Regions from separate parts of the Alteromonas sp. KC3 genome, predicted to be linked through region 2. Evidence: predicted binding sites of a transcription regulator. Region 2 holds the regulator's gene; each other region holds the start of a gene.
The links. The regulator FNR, encoded in region 2, switches genes on or off when oxygen is low (the NO sensors DNR and NnrR bind a similar motif). The targets are predictions, from matches to a motif close to TTGATCTAGATCAA.
Positions count from the first base shown of each region.

Region 1: ccoG (cytochrome c oxidase accessory protein CcoG) is a predicted target of FNR. The motif match lies at 1,037-1,050, and genes of this name have one in related genera.
Region 3: JN178_RS18575 (cytochrome ubiquinol oxidase subunit I) is a predicted target of FNR. The motif match lies at 575-588, and genes of this name have one in related genera.
Region 4: JN178_RS07230 (acetate kinase) is a predicted target of FNR. The motif match lies at 1,261-1,274, and genes of this name have one in related genera.

Region 1 covers NZ_AP024235.1:675,010-677,217, forward strand. The annotation lists gene ccoG (cytochrome c oxidase accessory protein CcoG) at 1-972, opposite strand, end outside; gene JN178_RS03020 (hypothetical protein) at 1,393-1,764, shown strand; gene JN178_RS03025 (DUF3016 domain-containing protein) at 1,886-2,208, shown strand, end outside.
Region 2 covers NZ_AP024235.1:2,187,893-2,190,100, forward strand. The annotation lists gene uspE (universal stress protein UspE) at 1-334, opposite strand, end outside; gene fnr (fumarate/nitrate reduction transcriptional regulator Fnr) at 505-1,245, opposite strand; gene JN178_RS09895 (sulfite exporter TauE/SafE family protein) at 1,297-1,956, opposite strand; gene ccoS (cbb3-type cytochrome oxidase assembly protein CcoS) at 1,943-2,208, opposite strand, start outside.
Region 3 covers NZ_AP024235.1:4,215,578-4,217,785, reverse strand. The annotation lists gene JN178_RS18580 (sigma-54 interaction domain-containing protein) at 1-348, opposite strand, end outside; gene JN178_RS18575 (cytochrome ubiquinol oxidase subunit I) at 801-2,208, shown strand, end outside.
Region 4 covers NZ_AP024235.1:1,615,396-1,617,603, forward strand. The annotation lists gene JN178_RS07225 (tetratricopeptide repeat-containing diguanylate cyclase) at 1-1,089, opposite strand, end outside; gene JN178_RS07230 (acetate kinase) at 1,304-2,208, shown strand, end outside.

The DNA of each region.
Region 1 (2,208 bases), 1.5 Mb from region 2:
TATAAGGCCTTTGGGGTAACCCATTTTGTCCATCACGCCGTTACATGCATCAACGCATGCACCGCAGTTGATGCACTCATATTGAAGGCCATTTCGAATATCAATGCCGGTGGGGCACACCTGCACGCACAGGTTACAATCAATGCAGTCACCAAGGCCTTTTTCTTTTACTTGCTCATGAGAAAGCTTGCGAGGGCGAGGGCCGCGTTGTTCACCGCGATTGGGGTTATACGATACGGTAAACGTATCTTTGTCGAACATGGCAGACTGAAAACGCGCGTACGGACATATATGCGTACACATTATCTCGCGCATATAACCTGCGTTACCGTAGGTACATACCGCAAAAAAGATGACTGAAAACGCTGCCCAAAAACTGGTATCGAAAGTAAAAAAGTCCACAAACAAACTGGCAATAGGCGTGAAGTAGCCTACGAACGTTAGCGCTGTAAGTAAGGCAACTAAAACCCACGCAGTATGCTTAGCTGTTTTACGCAAAAATTTATCGGCATCCATGGGTCTGGCGTCTAGTGCAATACGCTTGTTTCTTGGGCCTTCGCACTTTTCTTCAAACCAGGTATAGATGTAAACCCATGTGGTTTGCGGGCACATAAAACCGCACCATACTCGCCCTGCAAAGGTGGTTACAAAGAACAAAGCAAAAGCCGAAACAATAAAAATATAGGCAAGCAGGGTTAGGTCTTGCGGCCACAGTGTCAAAGAAAATATGGTAAAACGCTGCTCGCCAATATCGAGTAATACGGCTTGCTGGCCATTGTATGAAATCCATGGAATGACGGCGAAGAGTGCTAAAAAGAAAAGGCCGAAAAAGCGTCTAAAAGACTCTAGGGGACCTTGTACTGCGCGAACATAAATGCGGCTGCGAGAGTCGTAACGCTTGCCCTCGGTAGCACCTTTGGGTTTATGTACCTTTACCGGTGTTACATTTTTTACCGGTATTTGTTCATTCATAATAAAACCTTAGCTGACATTGCCAAACTGCCTTAGCAGTATAACAGTTTGCGCTACATGATATTTAATGTAGATCAATGATGGTGGGCATCATCCATACTTTCAAAGTTTCAGTCAATACTGAAACTTCAGAATTCATTTGGGTGCGATTAATGAACAGCTTAAGTGACTATAAACCTAATTTCATATACTTGCGTATGATTCAGTGTATTTACAGTTATATAGAGGCAGCTTTATTATCAATATGCGACATTATCGTGACAAGGAGCGTTATTAATAGGTAATAACGCATGTAAAGAGTAGTAAATACTCGCCTGTTTCCTGTACAGTTATTCGTGGACTATACTCAGTGATAGTCGCTTCTGTGGGGCAACATGCACTGAATAGTCTTAAATGTCTGTCATAATTAGCTGAGAAGTCATGTTACGCTTTTTTATCATCGCTGCTGAAATTATTGTTTTAATTATTGTGCTGCGCTCGCCGTTTGCTCAGTATTTATTTGAAGATATACAAAACTCCATTTCTAATTGGCTGGCGGAGATGGCAACTATGCCAGAGCGAGAAAAGTTGGAAACATTGCGCATTCAAATAAATAGTCAGCTAAGTCCGTTAAAGCCCTACCAGCAAAGCTATGTGTTAGAGATAACACAAGACGCCACTACCGTGCATCGCTTCCACCGAACCTATTGTGAGAAAGATGACATTAACCCAAATTTCACGGGAACTAAACGCGCACACCTTTGCCTAATCATTAAACAGTCACCGTTCATTCAAGACGCTCGCGTCAACTAGAGTTCATAACAAGACGCTCTAGTACACGCGCATAATTTTTGGAGTATCAACCAAATTGTTGTGCACTGCGTACGAATGTTGAGTGCCTGCAAAGAGGAGTATTAGCGTGAATAAAACAAGTGTGTTAGTAGGGTTAAGTTGCGTAGCATTGTTAGGCTATGGTGTTACGGCTGAGCCTTCCCATGCAGCAGAAGTAAAAATCACTTGGGAAGAGCCTGAATCATATTCCGATGTAAGGCCGTCAAACGAATCGCGTAAGCGCTTTAGAGAGCGAACGCTGAATGAGCTTGAAGCGCATATCGTAGAGCTAGCAGCAGACTTACCTGAATCTCAAGTTCTGTCGATCACTGTAACCAACGTCGATTTGGCAGGAGAAGTATGGCCAAGTCAATTTGTTGGGTTTGGTAATGCAGGCGCAAATGATATTCGAGTCATCCGTCGTAT
Region 2 (2,208 bases):
TAACCACTAAATCGATTTGATTGTCCAAGGCATAATGAATAATTGATTCATAGGCGCGATTATTCCACTCAACAACAATATCAGTTTCTCCATAGCCTTGCTTGTGAAGCTCTCCTGATAGCCATTTGGCGTGTTCGTTAGTGACCGCGTCGCGCATTGACTCTCTTTCATCAGGGCTAAGCATAGTGGTCATGTCATAAGAGAGATCGTATACCACCATCATGGCTGTTACTGAAGCGCCCAATTTTGACGCTAATTCGTAGGCCCTGCTTAAGGCAGGTTGGGTGTCTCGCTCGGCATCAACAACAGCAAGGATGCGTTTGTACTCAATCATAACTACCCCTTATAAACAAAAGCTTAGTATTTAGTTTTATAAATAAGTTGGACGCTTAAGGTAAGTGTAAACGACAATACTAAAAACGTTAGTTGTTTTAGATCAATAAATAAAAAAGGCGCTTACAAAGCGCCAATCTTAATCTTGTTATCAGTTGCTGATTAGGGTTCCTAACCGTTACACACAACGCTGGGACCGTTAAGCGCTTCTAGTTTTGTACTAAGTCGATCAAAATCTAAAATAGTAATAAGCTTGCCATCTACCTTGATAATACCGTCTTTTTGGAAGCGACTTAACAGTCGACTTATCGTTTCGATGGTCAAACCTAAATAGTTACCTATTTCATTACGTGTCATTGTTAAGTGAAACTCTCTGTGTGAAAAACCACGTTCTTCAAAACGTTGAGACAAATGCGAGATGAAATATAAGAGACGCTCTTCGGCTGTGCGTTTATTTAACAGCATAATCATATCGTGATCTTGCTTAATTTCCGCACTCATGAAGCTCATAATCTGGTGACGAAGTTTTGGAAATTGTACTGACATTTCATCTAACGTTTCGTAGGGGAGTTCGCACACCATTGCGGTTTCAAGAGCCTGCGTGTAGCTTTGATGCTGATTTTCACGTAGTGCATCAAAGCCTATGATATCGCCGGGAAAGTGAAAACCTGTAATCTGCTCTTCACCTTCTTTGTTTGTAACAAAAGATTTGAAAGAGCCTGTGCGAACAGCAAAGAGTGAACGAAAGGTATCGCCAGTTTGGATAAGCGTATCGCCCTTATGGAGTGGTTTTTTACGCTCAATGATGTCATCAAGAGACTCAATTTCTGTCTTATTCAATGCCACTGGTAGACATAAATGACTGAAACTGCAGTTTTGACAATGTATAGAGAATTGGCTTCCTTTGCTCATAAATGCTAACTCACAAATTACAGGGTTTACTTTATTATGATACCGCAAGATTTAGGCGATTGCGCGATAAATCAGATAAACAGCATATATAGCCATTATGCTCGCGATCCCTTGTCTAACCAATGTGTTTTTAAATCCTGAGATCAACCATTGGCTACCCAAACTTGTCGCAATCAGCGTGGGCAAGGTGCCTAATCCAAAGAAGAACATAATTGCGCTACCTTGCAAGGCACTGCCAGAAGCCAATGACCATGTTAAAGTTGAATAGACTAACCCGCACGGTAACCATCCCCAAATGAAGCCGTAGGGAAAGGCGCTCAGCGGCGTTCTAAATGGTAAAAAACGTTTAGAGTAAGGCTGTATTTTTTTAAATATCCCGTTGCCCAACCGTTCTAGTTTGGTTAAGCCTGTATACCACTGCCCGAGATAGCATGCCAACAGCAGCAGCATGATGCCGCTAATCAGTGAAAGTGCATAATTCGCGAGGGGAATATAATCTGCGGCAATTTTTCCAAAAAAACCAGTTATACCGCCTGCGATGGTATAACTGACAATGCGCCCAATATTATAAGTCAGGGTATAGGGGAAGGGTGAAACGCCTTTTGGGGTAACCATTCGTAGTGCGGTGACAATACCCCCACACATTCCTACACAGTGAACGCCGCCTGCGAGCCCAATGAGAAAGGCAGAGAAGTAATTAATGCCTTCCATGAGTCTCGTTTTCAGGTTGATTGACTGATGTTTTCGCTGTGTTCGTGTGTCTAGATAAGTGAGTTATTTCTTCTTTTTCTTGCAGTTTCTTACGTTGTTCTGCAAGTTGTTTTTCCTCTGGCGACAGATCATCATCAAACAAAATACTGTAGCCTTGACGGTCGAGGTCTTCAAACTGATTGGACTTTACAGCCCAAAAGAAAATAACGATAGCGACGGCCACGATAATGATGGCGATGGGTATAAGGACGT
Region 3 (2,208 bases), 2.0 Mb from region 2:
GGGACGATTTGATGCAAATGATAGCTTGTCTAATATTTCAAGATAGCCCAGTAAGCTACCTGTGCTGTCATAGATAGGACGCATGAAAATATCGCAATAGCTTTGCCCCTCATTTGTGGCGTGAACATGCACCACGCTAGCGGGGCGTTTAGTATCTTGGCAGACCTTTATGGGGCATTGCTCGCCGCATTGATCACAAGGCTTTGTATTGCGATGGGAAACGCTGTAGCAAGTGCTATAGCCAAGCTTTATATCTACAGGGTAAGTGTCGCGATAGGGTTTATTGACAGCTTCAATGATATAGCTCTGATTGATAAAAATGGCGGGTTTATCGATTGCGTCAATCATGGCTTGCACGATGGAAATATTCATCCTGCTTTCCTGTATATAAGAAAATCTTTATTAAATTATCACAGTGGCATAGAAAGTGTCACACCATGTTTTAGAAAGTAAAAAGAATGCACAAAATCGCATTTACGCTTACCTATTCCCCTCAGTGATCCTATTACGCTCCCTGTTTTTGTCATTTTTGTCTTTTAGGTGTCAAAAATGGCAAAGCTATTGGGCCATTCTCTTGCGTTGGATCAAAGTGAACAACTTTTCGCCATGAAATAATTCTGCTCGCACAGTAAGAAATCTCTGCTGTTTGCCGGTATTCCTTGTGTTTTCTGCACACCCAATGCGCTTGGCATTAATCCTGCTTAAAGCGTTTGGTATTAGCCAAGGTTTCCCGTTGGTTCGAATATTATTGTTTACTGTCAGGCGCTTACGCCGTCTTTAAGATACAAGGGAGAGCACCCATGAGCGATACGTTAATAGAACTATCGCGGTGGCAATTTGCGTTAACTGCAATGTTCCACTTTATATTTGTCCCCCTCACGTTGGGGTTAAGTTTCTTGCTGGCCATTATGGAATCGGTTTATGTAATGACCGGTAAGGAAGTCTACAAGCAGATGACCCAATTTTGGGGAAAACTGTTTGGTATTAACTTTGCCATTGGTGTTGCTACGGGCTTAACCATGGAATTCCAGTTTGGTATGAACTGGTCATATTATTCTCATTATGTTGGCGATATTTTTGGTGCACCGCTTGCCATAGAAGGCCTTATGGCGTTCTTCCTAGAATCTACGTTTGTTGGTCTGTTTTTCTTCGGTTGGGACAAAATGTCGAAGGAAAAACATTTAGCTACCACATGGCTAGTGGCAATTGGTTCTAACTTTTCGGCGTTATGGATCTTAATTGCAAACGGATGGATGCAATATCCAGTAGGCGCTGAGTTCAACTTTGAAGCCATGCGTATGGAAATGACAAGCTTCGCTGAGGTCATCTTTAACCCAGTCGCTCAAGTTAAATTTGTACATACGGTGTCAGCAGGGTATGTCACAGGCGCTATCTTTGTGTTGGCAATTTCAAGTTACTATCTCTTAAATCATAAACATATCGCCTTTGCCCGGCGTTCGTTCGCTATTGCGGCAAGCTTCGGTTTAGCGGCAACGTTATCAGTTATCGTGTTGGGTGATGAGAGCGGTTACGAATTGGGTGACGTTCAAAAAGTAAAACTGGCAGCGGTTGAGGCCGAATACGATACCCATCCAGCGCCCGCACCTTTTACTGTTTTTGGTATTCCCAATGACGAAGAAGAAAAAACCGAATATGCGCTTCAAATTCCATGGGCAATGGGGATCATTGCAACCCGCTCATTAACAGAAGAAGTGAAGGGCATTAAGGCGCTCAAAGAAGAAAATAAAGTGCGCATACTTGAAGGCATTAAAGCGTACGAAGTACTTGATGATGTGCGCAACGGCACTGCCACTGCAGCTGAGCGAGCCACATTTGAAGCCCACAAAGACAGCTTGGGCTACGCTATGCTGCTTGAACCTTTCACCACAGATGTGGCAAATCCCACTGACGCGGCACTTAAACAAGCTGTGGATTACAGCATTCCGCCGGTTGCGCCACTGTTTTGGAGCTTCCGTCTTATGGTGGCATCAGGTTTCATCATGCTAGCGTTATTCTTATGTGCGTTCTATTACAGCACTAAGCACAGAATAACCAAGCCACGTTGGTTACTAAAAGCATCACTATTTAGCTTACCGTTACCTTGGGTGGCCAGTGAGGCTGGTTGGTTTGTCGCAGAATATGGTCGCCAGCCTTGGTCTATCGCAGAAGTCCTGCCAGTGCACGCTTCAGTTTCTAACTTAGCTGTAA
Region 4 (2,208 bases), 570 kb from region 2:
CGCTTTATCAACCACTTCAATGACATCGGGCGATTGCGCAAGCCCTGTTTGAAGTACATCGACTACATATTTATAACGCGGTAAGTTATCGAGGTTGTTGGCGACGTTATTAATGTACTGCTTCGCCAGTTCGAATTTCTTTAATTTAAAAGCGCTAATGCTAAGTTTGAAAAACAACAGGTTGATGTAACCTGCCTCTACAGTGGTATCTTTTAGCGCAAGTGCCTTTTGAAATTGCTGATAGGCTTGTTCGATATAACCTTGTTTTTCATAAACGTTGCCTTGGCTTATATGGCTGAAGAACAAAAAGTCTTGATTGGCATTGGCTGCGTTGGCCATAGAAAACATGTTATTCACGTGTTGTTGTGCTTCGCCGAATTTTTCAAGCTGCAGTGCAAGGTCTGTGAGTGTAAAGCGCATATTGAAAGTACTTTCTGTGCTATTGATGCTCTCCCATGCAGCCAATGCTTTACCAATGTAGTGGTACGCGTCTTGATATAGTCCGTTGAGTTTGTAGATATTGCCTGTTGCGTTATAGATAAGCGCTTCTTGTGAAGGTGGAAACTGGTAAGTATCGTGTAGTGAAATGGCTTCCTGCAAGAGTCCCATGCCTCTCGCAAAATCACGGGTGTCACTGGCGCAAAACGCCGCTGAAGTGAGAGCCTGTACTAGTTGTTCAGGGTCATTCACCACACGGGCAATCTCGAGTGCGCGGTATCTGTCAGGGCAGTACACCGCGGTATCGTTGGTAGCAACATATTGAAAATAAGACCGCTCTAATAGACTGTGAACCAAGTGTTTACTTTCAGGCAGCGACGTTAAAATGTCGATAGAAGCGGTTAGATGTACTTCCGCCTCTTCCAGCATTGCCATCTCGCCATAGGTCGTCCCTATAAATTGCTGAAAGACACCTTGATGCAGAGACGTCCACTGCTTACTTATCGTTTCATGTTGTTTTAGAAACTGTAGTTTCTGTTCATAGGGAATATCGCTTTCAAAATAGTCAGAAACATCTTCAAAAGTGGTTTCTTGAGCAAGACTGTTGGTGCTTATAGCTATGAAAAAGAAAACGATGAGGACAACTCGCATTGCTGATTTTACCTTTTTTACTCGCCATTACCTTCCTTACCATGAAAGCAACGGCGAAGTCATTATTCATAAATAAAGTCAAAGACCTTAGCAAAAACAAGTGTATGCGATAATTTTTATAGAATATTTAGCATAACGTTAACCAACGCTGCTGATTATAAATGCTACAATTTGATCTGACTCGATATCTCAACAATTTTACTTAAAAAGCCAAATGAAAAAAGAAGTTATTGTATTGAATTGCGGCAGCTCATCGGTGAAGTTTGCCATTTTAGATGCTGATACTGGCGTAGCGGGGTTATCTGGCATTGCAGAAAGTCTAGGTAACAGTGACGCGAGTTTGTCATATAAGCTTAATGGTGAAAAATCTAAACAGCGCTTAGGTGAAAATGCAGGCCACACAGAAGCACTTAATGCCATTCAAGAGGTCATTGCAAAAACCGGTGTGCAGCCTATTGCAATTGGACATCGCGTGGTTCACGGTGGTGAAAAATTCAAACAAGCCGCCTTGGTGAATGAAGACGTTCTTTCGGCCATTGAAGCCTATGCCAGCATGGCGCCACTGCACAATATGGCAAATCATAAAGGCATAGTCACAGCCCAAATGGCTTATCCAGATTTACCGCATGTTGCAGTATTTGATACTTCTTTCTTTCAAAGTATGCCGCAAAAGGCGTTTATTTATGCACTGCCCATTGAATTGTATAAAGAACATGGCATCAGACGTTATGGATTCCACGGCACCAGTCACAAATTTATTCTAGATAGCACTGCTGGTTTGCTCAATAAGCCTGTGTCACAAACCAGTATTATCAGCGCGCACTTGGGCAACGGATGCAGTGTATCTGCTATTGAGCAGGGGGAAGCGGTTGATACTAGCCTAGGGTTTACACCGCTTGAAGGGCTAGTTATGGGCACACGTTGTGGTGACCTCGACCCTTCATTACCGGGTACGTTACAGAAAAAGCTTGGCAAAACGGCTGACGAAATTAATGACCTACTCAACAAGCAGTCTGGATTGCTTGGCATATCAGCGCTTAGCAATGATTGCAGAACGTTGGAAGATGAAGCGCTTAAAGGCCATGAAGGTGCGCAGCTTGCAATTGAGATTTTTTGTTA